3 regions of the Comamonas sp. CMM03 genome follow, and region 2 is predicted to be linked to each of the others. Evidence: predicted binding sites of a transcription regulator. Region 2 holds the regulator's gene; each other region holds the start of a gene.
What was found. The regulator FNR, encoded in region 2, switches genes on or off when oxygen is low (the NO sensors DNR and NnrR bind a similar motif). The targets are predictions, from matches to a motif close to TTGATNNNNATCAA.
Positions count from the first base shown of each region.

Region 1: the regulator FNR is predicted to act here: its motif matches at 1,485-1,498, upstream of cydD (thiol reductant ABC exporter subunit CydD).
Region 3: the regulator FNR is predicted to act here: its motif matches at 2,026-2,039, upstream of KW830_RS12750 (hemerythrin domain-containing protein).

Region 1 is NZ_JAHUXB010000004.1:594,665-597,936, forward strand. Features, by position in the region: gene KW830_RS16505 (nitronate monooxygenase family protein) at 1-375, shown strand, start outside; gene KW830_RS16510 (hypothetical protein) at 581-1,255, shown strand; gene cydD (thiol reductant ABC exporter subunit CydD) at 1,602-3,272, shown strand, end outside.
Region 2 is NZ_JAHUXB010000001.1:62,091-65,362, forward strand. Features, by position in the region: gene KW830_RS00270 (DUF349 domain-containing protein) at 1-215, shown strand, start outside; gene KW830_RS00275 (hypothetical protein) at 388-648, shown strand; gene fnr (fumarate/nitrate reduction transcriptional regulator Fnr) at 819-1,541, opposite strand; gene hemN (oxygen-independent coproporphyrinogen III oxidase) at 1,749-3,131, shown strand; gene KW830_RS00290 (sulfite exporter TauE/SafE family protein) at 3,135-3,272, shown strand, end outside.
Region 3 is NZ_JAHUXB010000003.1:454,004-457,275, forward strand. Features, by position in the region: gene KW830_RS12735 (ABC transporter ATP-binding protein) at 1-297, shown strand, start outside; gene KW830_RS12740 (MlaD family protein) at 297-1,280, shown strand; gene KW830_RS12745 (ABC-type transport auxiliary lipoprotein family protein) at 1,297-1,944, shown strand; gene KW830_RS12750 (hemerythrin domain-containing protein) at 2,099-2,623, shown strand; gene KW830_RS12755 (MarC family protein) at 2,745-3,272, opposite strand, start outside.

The DNA of each region.
Region 1 (3,272 bases), on a different contig from region 2:
ATGGGTGCAGACTTTGCCTACATGGGCTCGGCCTTCATCGCGACCGAGGAAGCCCGCGCCGCCGACGAGTACAAGCAGGCCATCGTGGCCGGCAATTCGGACGACGTGGTCTACAGCAACCTGTTCACCGGCGTGCACGGCAACTACCTGGCCCCGTCCATCCGCGCGGCCGGCCTGGACCCCGACAACCTGCCGGTGTCCGACCCCAGCGCCATGAACTTCGGCTCGGGCCGTACCAAGGCCTGGAAAGACATCTGGGGCTGCGGCCAGGGCATCGGCGCCATCGAGCAGGTGGTGCCCACGGCCGAACTGGTGGCCCGCCTCAAGCGCGAATACGCCGCCGCCCGCCAGCGCCTGCAACTGGCCGCTGCCTGAGCCCGTGTTCCAGTGCACCAGTCCGGTGCGAGACTGGACGCATTGCCGGTGATTGTTACAATTGATCTGCCCCGGTAGGCCCAGGTCTGCCGTGCGCAGCCGCCAAGCCCCTGTGTGCCATTGCCCTCTGCCAAGAGGGAGGTGTACCGCAGGGGTTTGTCTTTTTTTGCGCGCTCCGTGGAGCGCGGTTTCTTGTTTTTTCTCTATGCAATTGAAATCCCTCGGCGCCGTGGCGCTGGCATCGCTGGCGTTGGCCACTTCCGTACAGGCCGCTGAACCCACGCCCCAGGCCGTGACCGACATGTTCCTGAAGTCCATCGTGCACATCGATGCCAAGTCCATGGAAGCCCTCAACGCCTACCTGCGCCCGGCGCGGACCTTTCCTGGTCAAGGCGATTTCATCAATGTGAAGGAAATGCTGGAAGTCGACCGCGACTACGCCAAGGAAATGGCGGCCACCTTCCTGGAAAACGTGAAGCTGAGCGACGCCGACAAGAAGGCGCTGGAGCCGGCTGCCGTGCAGCTGTTCGCCAACGTGCGCGATTCGCAAAAGCGCATCACCTGCACCATGGGCCAGCCCCAGAAGGTCACCGAAGGCGTGCATGCCGAGATGTTGGCCGTCAACGTGCCGTTCAAGTGCCTGGCGCCCAATCCGCCGGAAAAGGTCGTGGCCTTCCTGCAGCGCGCAGGCGGTGCCAAGTGGGACCTGGCCCAGTACCGTGAAAACGTGCAGACCCTGGCCAAGGGCTTCGAAGCCGCTCCGCTGACCCAGGTCTGGGAAGCCGAGTTCCCGCTGGCCACCGAGAAGAAGAAAAAGCCGCTGGTGTGGCAGAACAACTTCCCGCGTGAAACCATCGACGTCACGCCGCTGCAGTACTGATCGGCATTCGGCGGACCTGCACCCCTGCTGGTGGCTCCGCCACCGATGCGGTGCAGACCGCCATCGTGACCCTGGACCCCGGTGGGGTGGCGGTGTGCCATCTCCCGCCCTCCGCCGGTGCCTGCGGCACCTGCACACAAGCGCCCCTCGGGGCGCTTTTTCTTTGCCTGCGCAGCGCAGGGTGACAGCCACATGAAACCGGCTTTAGCCCTGTTGCCGTCCGGGTGAATTGATGAAAATCAACGCCGCAGTGTTTCACTCGACTACCTGAGCCAGCGTGGAAGTTGTTTTGCAGAAACCCTAGCATCTGCATAAATTTCAGTAAATACTGAAAATTCAGAAACACATGAAATCGACTGACTTCGATCAAACGGCAGGCGCACCGGCAGGCACACCCCAGGCTTCACGCCTGCGTGCCGACCACGGCACTGCGTGGTCGGTGCTGGCGTCGCTGCTGTGGCTGCCTCAGGCGGCATTGCTGGCGGTCGCCGTGCAGTGGATTGCCGAAGGGCGGGCCGCCGAAGTCGGGCGTCTGGCACTGGGCCTGCTGGTGCTGGGGGTGGCCAAGGCGGTCTGCGAGGGCCGTGGCATGCGGCTGAGCTTTGATGCTGCCCGCACCCAGCTGCAGGCACTGCGCGCCCAGGTGGTGCAGCAGCTGGCCAGCAGCTCGCCGCTGGACACGCAGCGCGCGCCGTCTGGGCAGGCCGCCAGTGCGGTGGCCGAACAGGCCGAAGCCATCGTGCCCTGGCTGTCGCGCTACCAGACGGCCATGTGGCGCACGACCGTGGTGCCGCTGGTGCTGCTGCTGGCCGTGGCCTGGCAGTCCTGGGTGGCGGCCCTGATCCTGCTGGTGGCCGCGCCGCTGATCCCCTTGTTCATGGCCATCGTGGGCTGGCGTGCCCAGGCCGCCAGCGAGGCGCACATGGTGCAGCTGGGCCAGATGAATGCCTTTTTGCTGGATCGCCTGCGGGGCCTGACCACCTTGCGCGCCCTGGGTGCGGTGGATGCCACCGCACAGCGCCTGCGGGCCCATGCCGAATCGCTGCGCCAGCGCACCATGCGCGTGCTGCGCATCGCCTTTCTGTCCTCTGCCGTGCTGGAGCTGTTTGCCGCGCTGGGCGTGGCCATGGTGGCCGTGTATGTGGGCTTTCACCTGCTGGGCTATCTGGAGTTCGGCACCTGGCAGGGCCGGCTGAGCCTGGGCGAAGCCCTGTTTGTGCTGCTGTTGGCCCCGGCCTTCTTTGATCCGCTGCGTGAACTCTCCGCCGTCTGGCACGACCGCGCCGCCGGCACCGCCGCGCTGCAGACCTTGCAGCACATGGCCTGTGGTGCCCAGCCTCTGCCGGGTGCGCTGGCGGAGGTCGCTTCCACTGCGGAAGCTGCCCCCGCCCGCGTGACCCTGCAGGCGCTGCAACTGCCCGGTTCGGTGGCCGCCACGCCGCTGGTGCCGGTGGATGTGGACATCCAGCCGGGTGAACATGTGGCCCTGTGGGGTGCCAGCGGCAGCGGCAAATCGCTGCTGCTGGCCCAGATCGCCGGCCTGTTGCCCACAGACCAGGGGCAGGTGCTGGTCGATGGCGTGCCCATGGCCGATGCCTCGGCACCGGCGCTGCGCCGCCGCATGGCCTGGATGGGCCAGCACCCGCATGTGTTCGCCGGTTCGGTGGCGCGCAATATCAGCCTGGACCGCCCCGATGTGGCAGGGGCAGACATTGCCCCGGCCTTGCAGCAGGCCGGCCTGGGCACGGTGCTGCAGGCACGGCCCAGCAGCAGCCTGGGCGAAGGCGGGCAAGGCCTGTCAGGCGGCGAAGCCGTGCGCCTGGCTCTGGCGCGCCTGGCCGTGGCCGCCCCCCATGCTGGCGTGCTGCTGGTGGACGAACCCACGGCCCACCTCGACCCCGCCACGGCCGCGCAGGTCACGCAGGCGCTGCTGCAGCTGGCCCAGGGCCGCACCCTGGTGGTGGCCACCCACGATCCGCTGCTGGCTGCCCGCATGGACCGGGTGGTGCAGCTGCAA
Region 2 (3,272 bases):
TGCGCCTGGAAATGGCTGCCGACGTGCCTACACCGGCCGACCAGCTGTCTGCACGCCGTGCACTGCAGTTGCAGCTGCTGACCAACCGCAAGGCCACGGACCCCCGCACCACCTGGGAGCAGGATGTGGCGGCGGTGCTGGCTGCGGAGCGCAGCGACAGCGCGGCCCAGCGCCTGCAAAGCGCACTCAAGGCCTTGCTGCGCGGCAGCAAGTAAACCGGGCGCCAGCGCAGGGCCTGCGGTCCCTGCGCTGCAGCCGCAGCAAGCCAGCCTACCGGCTGGCTTTTTTTATGCCTTTTTCAGGGTTTGTGGGGACGCTGCAGGCGGTGACGCGGCAGACAGAGGCTCGCACAATGGGGCATCTGCCTGCCACAACAAGGAGAGACCCATGCTGTTGCGTCGCTGGATGTGGATTGCCTGGCCCGCCTTTCTGGCCGCCGGGGTGATGGAGATGCTGGTGTTTGCCGTGGTCGACCCGCTGGAAATGCAGTGGCTGTCGGCCTATGGCGAGGTGTCGCGCCTGGGCGTGTGCACGGTGGCCTTCTTCCTGTTCTGGGCCATCATCATGATGGCATCGGCCATGACCAGCCTGCTGGCGCTGTCCCCGCAGGAGCTCAATGCCCGGGAGCGCCGCGTCCCGTCGCTATAAGCGGGCTCTGTGAAGTGGGGGGAGGGGGAGTCCTCCTCCTGGGCTGTGCGGGCAGTCCCGCGCAATGCCGAAATACAGGAATGCCGTGGTGCGGCAAGGCCCGGGCGCCATGAAAAAAGCCTCCGGAGGGAGGCTGGGGTGCTGGATCCGCGCCGCGGTGGCGGGCGCGCTTATTCGCAGGCGTGCTGGCTGTTGACGATGCGCTTGAGGCCTTCGGTGTCCAGGATGCGCACATGGCGCTGCTTCACTTCGACCAGGCCTTCCTCGACAAACTTCGAGAAGGTGCGGCTGACCGTTTCCAGCTTCAGGCCGAGGTAGCTGCCGATCTCTTCGCGCGTCATGCGCAGCACCAGCTCGGAAGACGAGAAGCCCCGGGTGTGCAGGCGCTGCACCAGGTTCAGCACAAAGGCGGCCAGGCGCTCTTCGGCACGCATGCTGCCCAGCAGCAGCATCACGCCGTGTTCGCGCACGATCTCGCGGCTCATCACCTTGTGCACATGCGACTGCAGGGCCGTCACTTCGCGCGACAGCTCTTCCAGGCGGTCGAACGGCATGACGCAGACTTCGGCGTCTTCCAGGGCCACGGCATCGCAGGTGTGGTGGTCGTGCACGATCCCGTCCAGGCCAATGATCTCGCCCGCCATCTGAAAACCTGTCACCTGGTCGCGGCCATCTTCCGTGGCCACGCAGGTCTTGAAGAACCCGGTGCGGATGGCATAGAGCGCCGTGAAGTCTTCGCCATTACGGAACAAGGTGCTGCCCCGTTTGATTTTGCGACGCGTGGCCACAATATCGTCAATACGGTGCAACTGCTGCTCATTCAAGCCTGTGGGCATGCACAGTTCGCGCAGATTGCAGTTGGAGCAGGTGACTTTGATAGGGGGTGGTGTCATGGCACTGACGCCTTGGGCTCCCGCTGAACGGGCCATTGGACGTAACGCAGAAAGGTTATCGGGCTGGGAGGCGAGAGAGGGGGTGCTCAGTTGTGCGAATGATATGAATCAATTGTCTCAGGAATGGTATTTGAATGTCTTGATTTGCATCAAGGCTGATTTTCCCGGGGTGCGGCACAGTGCTGGGCAGCACCTAAGGAATATTCAATGACAGCAGTAACGCCGGAGCTTTTGCGTCGGTACGACGTGCCTGGGCCCCGTTATACCTCTTATCCCACCGCAGATCGCTTTATTGAAGCATTTGGTCAGGATGATTATGTGTTGGCGCTGGAACAGCGCAAGCACCATTCTGCGGCCAAGGCGCTTCCCATGTCACTGTATGTGCATGTGCCTTTCTGTGAGGCCCTGTGCTACTACTGCGCGTGCAACAAGATCATCACCAAGCACCATGAACGCGCGCAGACCTATCTGCAGTACCTGGAAAAAGAGGTGGCTCTGCAGGTAGCGCATTGTGGCAAGGGACAGGCGGTCAGCCAGCTGCACCTGGGCGGCGGTTCTCCCACCTTTCTGTCCGATGCCGAGCTGACCCAGCTGATGGACACGCTGCGCGCCAACTTCAGTTTTGAAGCGGTGGGCGAATATTCCATCGAAGTCGATCCCCGCACCGTCACCCGCGAACGTCTGGCCCACCTGGCGCAGCTGGGCTTCAACCGCCTGAGCTTCGGGGTGCAGGATTTCGACCCCGATGTGCAAAAGGCGGTGCACCGCGAGCAGCCGGCCGAGCAGGTCTTCGATCTGGTGCAGGCGGCGCGCGAGCTGGGTTTCCATTCGGTCAACGTGGACCTGATCTATGGCCTGCCCAAGCAGACCGCGGCATCGTTCCAGCGCACCCTGGAGCAGGTGTGCCAGCTGCGGCCGGACCGGATTGCGCTGTATGCCTACGCGCATCTGCCGGAGCGCTTCAAGCCGCAGCGCCGCATTGCGCAGGAAGACCTGCCGGAGGCTTCGGACAAGCTGTCCATGCTCTCGGGCTCCATCGATGCCTTCATGCAGGCCGGCTATGTCTATGTGGGCATGGACCACTTCGCACTGCCGGAAGATGCGCTGGCCATTGCCAAGCGGCAAGGACGGCTGCACCGCAACTTCCAGGGCTACAGCACGCAGCCGGACTGCGACCTGATTGCCCTGGGGGTGTCTGCCATCGGCCGCGTGGGCGCCACCTACAGCCAGAACGCCAAGACCCTGGAAGAGTATTACGACTTCCTCGACCAGGGCCGGCTGCCCGTGGTGCGGGGTTTGGCGCTGGGGCGCGACGACCTGGTGCGGCGCGCCGTCATCATGTCGCTGATGTGCCAGGGCGAAGTGCTGTTCGAGCCCATGAGCCAGTCCTGGCTGCTGGACTTCCAGCGCTACTTCGCGGCCGAGCTGGAAATGCTGGCCCAGCAGCAGGAGCAGGGCCTGGTGGTGATCGACGACGACGGCATCAAGGTCACGCCCATGGGCTGGTTCTTTGTGCGCGGCGTGGCCATGACGTTTGACCGGCATTTGCAGGCCGGCAAGAACCGGGCGCGCTTTTCCAGGATCATCTAGCCCATGTGGCTGTCGTTGCTTGGAACCGCTTTCTTCATGGGGCTCGTGGGTGGGCCCCATTGTCTTGCGATGTGCGCCGCACCCTGTGCGGCCATCGTCTCGCCGCTGCGCAGCGGGGGGCGGGTGGTGTCCATCCAGCCT
Region 3 (3,272 bases), on a different contig from region 2:
GACGAGCCCACGGCAGGACTGGACCCGAATGGCTCGGACGATTTCTGTGCGCTGCTGCGCGAGCTGCATGCCGAGCTGGACCTGACCGTGGTCATGGTCACCCACGATCTGGATACGCTGTTCGCGCTGTCCAGCCGCGTGGCCGTGCTGGCCGAGAAAAAAGTGCTGGTCACCGGCACCCCGCAGGAGGTGGCGGTCTTTCCCCACCCCTTTGTTGCGCAATTCTTTCAGGGTGAGCGTGGCCGCAGGGCCATGGCACCCGCACCATCCGGGCCGGGCCCAGAGGGAGGTCAATGATGGAAAACAAGTCCCATGCCATGGCCGCAGGCCTGTTCGTGGTGGCGGTGGTCTGCCTGCTGGCAGGGCTGGCCATGTGGCTGACACGCGATCGCCACCAGTATGTGGAATACGAAATGTCCACCAAGGATGCCATCAGCGGCCTGCAGCCCCAGGCCACGGTGCGCTACAAGGGCGTGTCGGTGGGCAAGGTCACGCGCATCGGCTTTGATCCGCAAAGCAGCGGCAATGTGCTGATCCGCATTGCGGTCGACGCGGATGCCCCGGTCAGCCCCCAGACCACCTATGCCCAGCTGGGTTACCAGGGGGTGACCGGCATCGCCCACATCCAGCTGGACGACAGCGACACACCGCAAAGCGTGCTGACTACCGGTCCCAGCGGGCTGCCGCGTCTGCCCATGCGCTCCTCGCCGCTGACCGTGCTGGCCGACCAGGGCATGCTCATCATGGGGCGGGTGGACGAAGCCACGCGCCGCATCAACGAACTGCTGGGCACAGAGAACCAGCAGCGTTTCTCGGCCGCATTGGGTGACATTGCCGGCGCGGCCAAGGGGGTGAACGAGCTGACCCACAGCCTGAACCGCACCATCACCGAGCGCATCGACCCGGCGGCGGCCCAGCTGCCAGAGCTGTCGGAGAACGCCCGGCGCAGCATGCTGGCGCTGGAAAAGGCCGGGCAGGAGGCTGGTCAGCTGGCCACCGAGGTGCGCCAGCTGGCGCAGCGCTTGCAGAACCAGGGTGGGCCGATGGACCAGCTGGAGCGCGGCGCCGAGTCCATGGGGGCGGCGGCAGAGCAGCTGTCCCGCACCACCTTGCCGGCCGTGACCCAGGCGGCCAGCGATGTCTCGCGCGCTGCGCGCGGCATGGGGGCGGCGGCCTCGGGCATCACCAACAACCCCCAGTCCCTGATATTTGGCGAAGGCCGCGTCCAGCCAGGACCGGGTGAGCCGGGCTTTGCCGCACCTGCCGCGGCCGGCCGCTAAGGCCAAGGAGAACACCATGCGTGCAAGCACTTTGTGGGGAGCCGCCTTGCTGGCGACGGGGCTGAGCGCCTGCAGCAACCTGCCGTCGTCGCCCAACCAGCCGGCGCGTTTCGACCTCGGGCCACTGCCCGCGGTGGCCGCGGCGGCACCCGCCAGCGTCCACCCGGTGCTGGCGCTGGCCGATATCCAGGCGCGGGCCCAGAACGAGAACAGCACCTCCGTGCTCTACCGCCTGGCCTATGCCGATGCCAACGCCCAGCATGCCTATGCCTATGCGCGCTGGAGCCAGCCGCCAGCGGTGCTGGTGCAGCAGCGGCTGCGCGACATCCTGAGCCAGGACCGGATCGTGCTGTCCGCCGAGCGCGGGGCCCAGGCGCCGCGCGTGCAGGGCCAGACGCCGCCGGTGCTGCAGCTGGCGCTGGAAGAGTTTGAACAGGTGTTCACCGGCAGCACGGCCAGCGTAGGGGCGCTGCGCTTGCGTGCCACCTTGATCGACTCCCGGCGCGGCGGGGATGTGCTGCTGGGGCAGCGGCTGTTCGCCCTGCAGCAGCCGGCCAGTGCCGCCAATGCGGCCGCGGGCGCGCAGGCCCTGGCCCAGGCGGTGGACCAGGCCGGGCTGCAGCTGCAGCAATGGCTGACGCAGCTGCCCGCCAAAGCCCCCTGAACCCGTTTTCACACCGCCTGCGGCGGTGTGCCAGGGGCGCGCACCCGCTCCGCCCGGCGGCGGCCCCCGGACAGTGAATCCTTGATGTGGCTCAACCTGCAGGGCCACTGTGTCGCCGTAAGCTGCCCTGCATTGCAATTTGCGGAGCAGGCACATGGCCACACTGGAATGGAGCGACGAATTGGCGCTGGATATGGCGGCGATGGACGACACGCACCAGGAGTTCGTTGACCTGCTGGCCGTGGTGGAAGAAGCCCCCGATGCGGAGCTTCCCGCTGCCTGGCGGGCGCTGGTGGAGCATACCGATGGCCACTTCGGCCAGGAAGACAGCTGGATGGTCAGCACCGGCTTTGCGCCGGACAACTGCCACAGCCTGCAGCACCGCGTCGTGCTGCAGATCATGCGCGAGGGGGCGGAACGCGGTGCACAGGGGGAGCTGCATGTGATCCGCGGCATGGCGGCCGAGCTGGTGACCTGGTTCACCCACCATGCCCAGACCATGGATGCGGCGCTGGCCAAGCACCTCCAGGATGTGAATTTCGATCCCGCCTCGGGGGTAGTCTACCTCCCGCAATCGCTGCCGCAGGCCCCCATCCACGGCTGCGGTGGGGCCTGTTCCACGGGCGATGACCATGTGGAGCAGCAGACCCGCACGGAACAGGTGGCCAGCAGTCTCTAGGCTTCCGGACGGACAAGGGGGAGCGGGGAGGCAAGCAGCAAGAAGAAGCGGGCGCGGGAAGGGTAATGCTCCTTCCCGCAGCCATGCCATCACCGAGCGGCCCAGGAACGGGCCGCGGGCGTCAGTGGACGCCGGCCAGTGCCGGGAAGATTTTCACCAGGCCGCCGGCCATCACCTCGATGGCCAGGGCCGCGAGGATCAGGCCCATCAGGCGGGTCATCACATTGATGCCGGTCTTGCCCAGCACACGGCTGATGGGGTCGGCCAGCGAGAAGGCAGCCCACACGGCGACAGCCACCACCACGCCATAGCCCAGCAGCGCCACATGCTGCCAGATGCTGCGCGCCTGATCGGCATAGATCACCACGGTGGACATGGCGGCCGGCCCGGTCAGCAGCGGAATCGTCAATGGGACCACCGCAATGCTGTTGCCCATGGCCGCTTTTTCGGCTCCGGCTTCCATCGTGCCGGTGTTGGGCCGGTCTTCGGCCGGCCGGGCGTTGAGCATGTTCATTGCACTGATCAGCAGCAGCAGTCCGCCGCCGACCTGAAAGCTCTGCAGCGAGATGTTGAAGAAGTCCAGCACCTGCAGGCCGATCAGGGCACAGGCACAGATCACCACGCAGGTGCTGATGGCGGCGGTGCGGAT